DNA from 2 places in the Cupriavidus sp. CP313 genome. Region 1 is predicted to be linked to the other one. Evidence: predicted binding sites of a transcription regulator. Region 1 holds the regulator's gene; the other holds the start of a gene.
What was found. Region 1 encodes sigma-54, which starts transcription at its own class of promoters, with help from an activator protein. Its sites were predicted from a motif close to TGGCANGNAANCTGCTTT; they were not measured.
Positions count from the first base shown of each region.

Region 2: the regulator sigma-54 is predicted to act here: its motif matches at 2,078-2,095, upstream of ACW4E8_RS15235 (PQQ-dependent methanol/ethanol family dehydrogenase).

Region 1 covers NZ_JBSVZB010000002.1:274,367-278,750, reverse strand. The annotation lists gene hprK (HPr(Ser) kinase/phosphatase) at 1-247, opposite strand, end outside; gene ptsN (PTS IIA-like nitrogen regulatory protein PtsN) at 328-783, opposite strand; gene hpf (ribosome hibernation-promoting factor, HPF/YfiA family) at 1,239-1,589, opposite strand; gene ACW4E8_RS03500 (RNA polymerase factor sigma-54) at 1,638-3,119, opposite strand; gene lptB (LPS export ABC transporter ATP-binding protein) at 3,255-4,055, opposite strand; gene lptA (lipopolysaccharide transport periplasmic protein LptA) at 4,113-4,384, opposite strand, start outside.
Region 2 covers NZ_JBSVZB010000009.1:165,563-169,946, forward strand. The annotation lists gene ACW4E8_RS15220 (ABC transporter permease) at 1-193, shown strand, start outside; gene ACW4E8_RS15225 (quinoprotein dehydrogenase-associated SoxYZ-like carrier) at 211-990, shown strand; gene ACW4E8_RS15230 (quinoprotein relay system zinc metallohydrolase 1) at 987-1,958, shown strand; gene ACW4E8_RS15235 (PQQ-dependent methanol/ethanol family dehydrogenase) at 2,160-3,902, shown strand; gene ACW4E8_RS15240 (c-type cytochrome) at 4,003-4,326, shown strand.

The DNA of each region.
Region 1 (4,384 bases):
TCTGGCGCTTGCGGGTCTCGTCGTCCAGCCGCTGGTAATAAGTGATCTCGGGCTTGCCGAGCACCTGGATGCGGTTGGGGTGGATCAGGTTCAGGTGGCCCACCAGGTCGGCGGCGGAGGTGGCTTCGCGGGCGAACTCCACGTCGAAGGCGCGGTCCGCGCCTTCCAGGCCGGCCACCCACGAGAGTTTGATGTCGGCCGCGTTGTCGTCGAAGATGGACTGGGAGGTGACGCCGGTAAGTTCCATGCGGTATGACTGGTGGGGCGGTTTGCTAAGCGCCTGGCGCCTGCCCGGTCTGGTGCCGGCCCGCCTGGGGGATCAGGGGATCAGGGATGCCATGCGATCAGCAACTGATGGACGGCATCGGGCGTGGGCAGCGTGGCCAGCCCTTCACGCATGTCGCGGTCGGAAAGCAGTTGCGCGATTTCTGACAGGATTTCCAGGTGCTGCTGGGTAGCCTGTTCGGGCACCAGCAGGAAGATCAGCAGCGATACCGGCTTGCCATCCGGCGATTCGAACGGAATCGGCTCGGCCAGGCGCATGAAGGCGGCCAGCGGCTGCTTCAGGCCCTTGATGCGGCCGTGCGGGATCGCCACGCCGGCGCCCAGGCCGGTCGATCCCAGCGACTCGCGCGCGAACAGGTTGTCCGTCACGATGGCGCGCGCCACACCATGGTTGTTCTCGAAGAGGAGCCCGGCCTGCTCGAACACACGCTTCTTGCTGGTGACGCTGACGTCGAGGGTGATGTTGCCGGGTGGCAGCAATTTGGCCAAACGATTCATGGGCGATGCGCAGGATTTCAGTTAGCGGGCGGATCGTTCCGCCGGGCAGTGGGCTGGCCCCGGGCTGCCGTTGGCCTGGCCGGAGGCGTCCGGCCCATTATAGAGCAGCGACTACCCCCGCATTGTGCAGCGCAGCGGGGCAAGCCGGTGCAGAACGATACATGGTGATGCAATCGTGCCTCCGGGCCGGGGGCCGGCGCACCGATGCGGGGCGCGGCCAGGATTCCCTCTCTTTGTATGGCGCAGCATACACCTTGGCGCAGCGCTTGCGAACACCCTTGCCCATTCGGGTGAAAAGCGTTGGCTCCGGCGCCACAGCCGGGCCGCACCGCCAGTGCGGGCGCGGCATGCCGGCGGCAACCCGGAACGCGAGGGCGCAAAAAAGCCGCGCTTCGTGGCGCGGCTTGCCTGTTCAATCCTGATTCAGCAGCCCGCTGCGGGGCTGCCGGGCACGGTCATTGCTGCATTTGCGCTGCGGCCATCTGGTACTTGACCGCTTCGCGGTCGTGGCCTTGCACGCGATCCTTGTAGCGGATCACCTGACGGTCCAGCTTGTCGACGAGTGCGTCGATCGCTGCATATAGGTCTTCGTGATGCGCCTCGACAAAGATGTCCTTGCCCTTGAGATGTAGATTGATTTCCGCGTACTGACGCCGGTCCTTTTCCTTGTGGTTGTCGACAGAGAGCAGCACGCTAACGCCAATGACCTGATCGAAATGCCTGACGATTCGCTCCAGCTTCGTTTCCACGTACTCACGCAGAGGGGGCGTGATGTCCAGGTGGTGTCCACTGATCTTGAAGTTCATAGCGCTTCTCCTTCTGAAAGAGCCTCACCAGGCAGGCGGTGGGCTCGGCTACAAAGACTTGCGGAGATTGACTGCGGGGATCTTCAGGGCTTCGCGATACTTGGCTACAGTGCGGCGCGCAACAACAAAGCCTTGCTCACCCAGCAGTTCGGCAATGCGACTGTCGGAAAGGGGATTCCTCGGGTCTTCGGCTCCTATCAGTTGCTTGATCAAGGCGCGGATGGCCGTTGATGAAGCCGCGCCACCGGTTTCGGTGGACACGTGGCTGCCGAAGAAGTACTTCAGTTCGAAAGTACCCATCGGCGTTGCCATGTATTTATTGGTCGTCACCCGGGAGATGGTTGACTCGTGTAAACCCAGTGTATCGGCAATCTCCCGCAAAACCAAGGGGCGCATGGCGATTTCGCCGTGACTGAAAAAGTTCTTTTGACGTTCGACAATGGCCTGCGAGACACGCAGGATTGTGTCGAACCTTTGCTGGATGTTCTTGATCAGCCAGCGCGCCTCCTGCAGCTTCTGCTGCAGCCCGGCCGTGCCGGACTCACCCTTCGCGCCACGCAGGATTTGTGCATACATATCATTGATGCGCAGCCTCGGCATCACATCCGGATTGAGCTGCGCGATCCAGCCGCCGCCACCCTTGCGCACGAACACGTCCGGCACCACGAAGTCGGCTTCCGGGCGGCTGTATGCATGGCCGGGGTAGGGCGCCAGCGAGCGGATCAGTTCGTGTGCGGACTTCAGCGCCACTTCATCGACCTGCAGCGCCTTCTTCAGCCGCGTGTAGTCGCGTACTGCGAGCAACTCCAGGTGGTTGGTGACGATGTTCAGCGCCAGCTCGCGCTGCGGGTGCGTCAGGCGCCGCAACTGCAGGGCCAGGCACTCGGCGGCGTTGCGCGCGCCCACGCCGGGCGGGTCGAAGCTCTGCAGCAGCGTGAGGATCGCGTGGACTTCGTCGATCTCGAACTCGAGTTCTTCCGGCAACTCCGTGCAGATCTCCTCAAGCGATGCGCTCAGGTAGCCATCGTCGTCGAGCGATTCGATCAGGAAGATGGCCAGGCCCTTGTCGCGCGCCGAGACCTTCAGCGGCGTGAGCTGTTCCATCAGGTACTCGCGCAGCGTGGGCTCGGCTTCGCGCAGCTGCATCGGCGTTTTTTCGTCCTCGTCGCCCTGGGGGCGGCGGGCAAAGTCGTCCAGGCTCCAGTCGCCGCTGCCATAGTCGTCGCCGTTGCCGCTGTCGCCATAGCTGTCGTCGTCACCCGCGCCGTCGGCGCGGGCCTCGCCATTGCCCTGGGGCTCTGCCGGGGCGGGCGCCGGTGCGCTCTGCAGGTTGACCGAGCCGTCGGCCGCCACGCGCAGCGGGCTTTCGATCCAGTCGTTCTCGCGCTCGAGCAGCGGGTTTTCCGTCAGCGCCTGTTCGACCTCTTGCTGCAGTTCCAGCGTAGAGAGCTGCAGCAGCCGGATTGACTGCTGCAGTTGCGGGGTCAGGGCCAGATGCTGGGAAAGACGGAGCTGTAGCGACGGTTTCATGCGACCTATTCTATGCGCAACTATCCGTTGTTGGAACGGAAATTGCTATCGCTTATGCGGTCCGATCGCCGCTGGCTGTGGGAGGGCCCACGCGCGCCCGCGAAGAGGCCTGCCGCTCCAGGGCAGGCCGCTGCATCACATGCGGAAGTTCTCGCCCAGGTAGACGCGCCGCACTGCGTCATTGGCGATGATTTCCTCGGGCTGGCCCGCGGCCAGCACCGTGCCTTCGCTGATGATGTAGGCGTGGTCGCAGATGCCGAGCGTCTCGCGCACGTTGTGGTCGGTGATCAGCACGCCGATATTGCGTGCCTTGAGGAAGCTGACGATGCGCTGGATCTCGCCCACGGCGATCGGGTCCACGCCGGCGAAGGGCTCGTCCAGCAGGATGAAGCGCGGCGACGACGCCAGCGCGCGCGCGATTTCCACGCGGCGGCGCTCGCCGCCCGACAGCGACAGCGCCGGGTTGTTGCGCAGGTGCGCGATCTGCAGGTCGTCGAGCAGCGAATCCAGGCGGCGCTCGATCTCGGCCTTGGGCAGCGGCTTGCCGTTGTTCACCTGAAGCTCCAGCACCGCGCGGATGTTTTCTTCGACGTTGAGCTTGCGGAACACCGAGGCTTCCTGCGGCAGGTACGACAGCCCCATGCGCGCGCGCTCGTGGATCGGCAGGCCGCTGATGTGGTCGCCGTCGAGCACGATATCGCCTTCGTCCAGCGCCACCAGGCCCACGATCATGTAGAACGACGTGGTCTTGCCCGCGCCGTTGGGCCCGAGCAGGCCGACCACCTCGCCGCTCTTCACGTCGAGCGAGACGTCCTTGACCACCGTGCGCGAGCCATAGCGCTTCTTCAGGTGGCGCACGACCAGCGTGCTGCCCCCGGGGAGGATGGCGGAGGCTTCGACGGAAGGCTTGTCGGCGATGGTTGCGGTATCGGTCATAGGCACAGTCAGGCGTTCAGGCGTTTCTGGCGCGGGCAGGCAAGCCGGCGCCAGGCGTCAGGGTTTGTTGGCAGGCGCGGGCGCCGGCTTCAGGTCCAGCGGCGAGCCGCCGTTGCCCGTGGCGCCGGCCTTCTGGTCCTGGCGCGGCGACAGCACCGCGCGCACGCGGCCGGACGGATTGGCGCCCGTGGCGTCGCCACTACCGCCGCCGGCGGCCGTGTAGAACTCCTTGCGGCTGTCGTAGGTCAGCACCGCGCCGCGGATCTCGTCGACCTGCTTGGCGCCCTGCAGGCGCGCCATGCGGGCATTGCCGATCAGCTTGGAGTACT
Region 2 (4,384 bases), on a different contig from region 1:
GGAGGTGGTGTACCAGCTGGCCCGCATCAATCCCTTCACCCACGCGGTCGAGGCGATCCGCTTTGCGCTGTATGGGCAGGTGGCGCCGCTGAGCCTGGCGGTGGTGGCGGGCAGCGCGGTGGTGTTTTTCGCGCTGGCGCTGCAGGGCTACGATCCGCAGCGCGGCATGGCGCGCCGGGGGCAGCAGGCATGAGGCGCCGGACGCGGGGCATGGTCCTGCTGATGGCGGCCGCACTGGGCATGGCCAGCCCGGCGGTACCGGCTGCCGGGGCAGCGGGCGCCGTCATCGCGCACAGCGATCCGCTGCAGTCGCCGCAATGGGCCTGGATCCACAAGGAGCTGCTGCAGATGGGGCCGGTGGTGTTCGACAGCCGCGTCAGCGTGACCGGGCCGGCGTTTGCGGAAGACCCCATGCGCGTGCCGATCGCCTTCGATGCCTCGGCGCTGGGCGAAGTGGATCGCATCGTGGTAGCGGTGGACCGCAACCCGATCCGCGAGGTGCTGGCGTTCGAACCGCTGCGGGTGCGTCCTTCGCTGTCGTTCCGCTTCAAGCTGGAACAGGCATCGCCAGTGCGGGTGGCGGCGCGCACGCGCGATGGCACCTGGCATGTCGGCAGCGTGCTGGTCGATGCCGGCGGCGGGGGCTGCACGGTGCCCGGCGCCACGCGCCGCGACGGCAGCTGGAGCCGCACGCTCAACCGCGTGGACGCGCGCGTGTTCCCGGGCTTCGGCGGAGCCGCGGCACGCTTGCGGCTGCGCGTGATGCATCCGATGGATACCGGCCTGGCGGCGGGCATCCCGGCGTTTCATATCGAGACCCTGGTCCTGGCCGACGCGGCCCGGCAGCCGCTGCTGCGCCTGACGCTGCATGAGCCGGTTGCCGAGAACCCGATCTTCTCCTTCGACCTGCGCGATGCCGTGCCGCCGGGCATGACGGTGGCCGGCCACGACAACAACGGCAACCACATCGCGGCGCGGGTGTCTCCATGAAGCGACGATTGCTACTGTGGTTGCTGCTATGCCTGACGGGCCAGCCCGTGCCGCCGGCACTCGCCCAGCAGGCCGCCCTGCAGCCTCCTGACTACCGCCTGGCCCCGCGCGAGATCGCCGCGGGCGTGTGGCTGCTGGAAGGCGCCAATGCCGACTTCGCGCCCGGCAATGGCTGCAACATCATCAATACGGCGTTTATCGACACCGGCGACGGCGTGGTGGTCATCAACACCGGCCCGTCGCGGCTGTATGGCGAGCAGCAGCGCAGGGCGATTGCATCGGTCACGGCCGCCCCGGTGCGGCTGGTGCTGAACCTCAACCTGCATCCCGACTATTTCTTCGGCAACCAGGCCTATGCCGATGTGGGCGGCAGCGCCCTGGCCGGCACCATCGACGGGGCGCGGCGCGAGGGCGCCGCTTATGCCGACAACCTCTACCGCCTGTGCGGCGACTGGATGCGCGGCACCGAGCCCGAGCCGCCTGCCCACGCGCTGGCGCCGGGCCGCCGCACGATCGGGCGCCATACGCTGGAGCTGGTGCGCCTGGACGGCCATACCAGCGACGACCTGGTGGTGCTGGACCGCAGCGCGGGCGTGGTCTTTGCCGGCGGGCTGGTGTTCCGGCAACGCATTCCGACCACGCCGCACGCGGATATCGGCCGCTGGCTGGCCAGCCTGGACCGGCTGCAGGCGCTGCTGGCCGAAAGCGGGGCGCGCGTGCTGGTCCCCAGCCACGGGCCAGTGCCTGCGGCCGCCGGCGGCGCGGAGGCCATCGCGCAGACGCGCGGCTACCTGCAATGGCTGGATACGCGTCTGCGCGAGGCCGCGGCGCAGGGGCGGGACCTGGCCGAGGTCATGGCGATGCCGGTGCCGCAGCCCTACGCGCACTGGGCCGCGATGCCCGCGGAGTACCTGCGCAACGTCGGCCATCTCTACCCGGCGCGTGAGGAAGCCGCGCTTGGCCACTGACGCCGGCCAGCCGTGGCGGGCTGTTCAAATCTGGAGCAGCTGCAACGCAGTGTTGCGCGCTGGCACGGCTGTCATCACGCAACGGGGCCGCAACCGGCGTGTTGGTGCGGGGATGCGACTGGCATGGGAATTGCCAAAGGCATGTCTGGTGTGTGGCGCAGTGGCGCACCAGGGAAACCCAAAACAAGAGAGGAGATGACAATGAGGACGTTACGAGCAGTGATGGCGGTTGCGGCTGCCGCGGCCAGTCTGGCCGCGCAGGCGGCAGTGACCGATGCCATGATCGAGAACGACGCAAAGAGCCCCGGCGATGTGTTGTCGTGGGGCATGGGCCCGCAAGGCCAGCGCTATTCCACGCTGTCGCGCATCAATACGAAGAACGTCGGGCAGCTGGTGCCGGCGTGGTCGTTCTCGTTTGGCGGCGAGAAGCAGCGCGGGCAGGAATCGCAGCCGGTGATCCATGACGGCAAGATGTTCGTGACGGCCTCGTATTCGCGCATCTATGCGCTGGACCTGAAGACCGGGCGCAAGCTCTGGAAGTATGAGCACCGGCTGCCCGAAGGCATCATGCCGTGCTGCGACGTGGTGAACCGCGGTGCGGCACTCTATGACAACCTGGTGATCTTCGGCACGCTCGATGCGCAGCTGGTGGCGCTGGACCAGAAGACCGGCAAGGTGGTGTGGAAGGAGAAGCTGGAGGACTACGCCGCCGGCTATTCGTACACGGCGGCGCCCATGATCGTCAAGGGCATGGTGCTGACCGGCATCTCGGGCGGCGAGTTCGGCGTGGTGGGCCGGGTCGAGGCGCGCGATGCCAAAACCGGGCAGCTGGTGTGGTCGCGGCCGGTGGTGGAAGGCCATATGGGCTACAAGTACGACAAGGACGGCAACAAGACCGAGAACGGCGTGACCGGCACCGCCAACGCGAGCTGGCCGGGCGAGACCTGGAAGACCGGCGGCGCCGCCACCTGGCTGGGCGGCACCTACGATCCGGCCACCGGGCTGGTGTACTTCGGCACCGGCAATCCGGGCCCGTGGAACAGCCATATCCGCAAGGGCGACAACCTCTACTCGGCCTCGACGGTGGCGCTGGATCCCGCCACCGGCAAGATCGCCTGGCACTACCAGAACACCCCGAACGACGGCTGGGATTTCGATGGCGTCAATGAGTTTGTGACCTTCGACCTGGACGGCAAGCGCATGGGCGGCAAGGCCGACCGCAATGGCTTCTTCTACGTCAACGACGCGGCCAGCGGCAAGCTGGTCAACGCCTTCCCCTTCGTCAAGAAGATCACCTGGGCCACCGGCATCGACCTGAAGAGCGGCCGCCCCAACTACATCGCCGAAGGTCGCCCCGGCGACCCCGCCGCCGGCAGCGACGAGAAAAAGGGCAAGTCCGTGTTTGCCGCGCCGGGCTTCCTTGGCGGCAAGAACCAGCAGCCGATGGCCTACAGCCCGCAGACCGGCCTGTTCTACGTGCCCGCCAACGAGTGGGGCATGGATATCTGGAACGAGCCCATCAGCTACAAGAAGGGCGCCGCCTTCCTGGGCGCGGGCTTCACCATCCGTCCGCTGAACGAGGACTACATCGGCACGCTGCGGGCCATCAACCCCAAGAGCGGCAAGATCATGTGGGAGGTCAAGAACAGCGCGCCGCTATGGGGCGGGGTGATGACCACCGCCGGCGGGCTGGTGTTCTGGGGCACGCCGGAAGGCTACCTGAAGGCGGCCGACGCCAGGACCGGGAAGGAGCTGTGGCAGTTCCAGACCGGCAGCGGCGTGGTGGCGCCCCCGGTCACCTGGGAAGAGAACGGCGAGCAGTACGTGGCCGTGGTGTCCGGCTGGGGCGGCGCGGTGCCGCTGTGGGGCGGCGAGGTGGCCAAGCGCGTGAACTTCCTGGAGCAGGGCGGCTCAGTGTGGGTGTTCAAGCTGCACAAGAGCTGAGCCGGCGGGAAATGACAATGTCCGGCGCACGCCCGGATCGCATCATGGGTGCGCGGCGTGCGCCGGGCGCGGTTGCAACAGGATGAAACGGAAAACAGGTATGAAGAAGGAATGGATGGCGCTGGTGGCGGCTTCGGTGCTGCTGCCGGGCGCGGCATTGGCCGGCACGGCCGCCGACATGCATGCCCTGGCCGACAAGAGCGGCTGCTTTTCCTGCCATGGCATGCAGTCAAAGCTGGTGGGGCCGGGGTTTGCCGAGGTGGCCACCAGGTACAAGGGCGACAGCCAGGCGGCGGAGCGGCTGGCAAAGAAGATCCGCGAAGGCGGCAAGGGCGCGTGGGGGCGGATTCCGATGCCGCCGCATGGCAGCCTTGGTGAGGACGATGCGAAGAAGCTGGCGGAGTGGGTGTTGAGTGCCAGCTGAGGCCGGCGACTGTCTTGACGATGCCGTCATGCCGGCAAGGAACCCCGGCTGGCGCCTG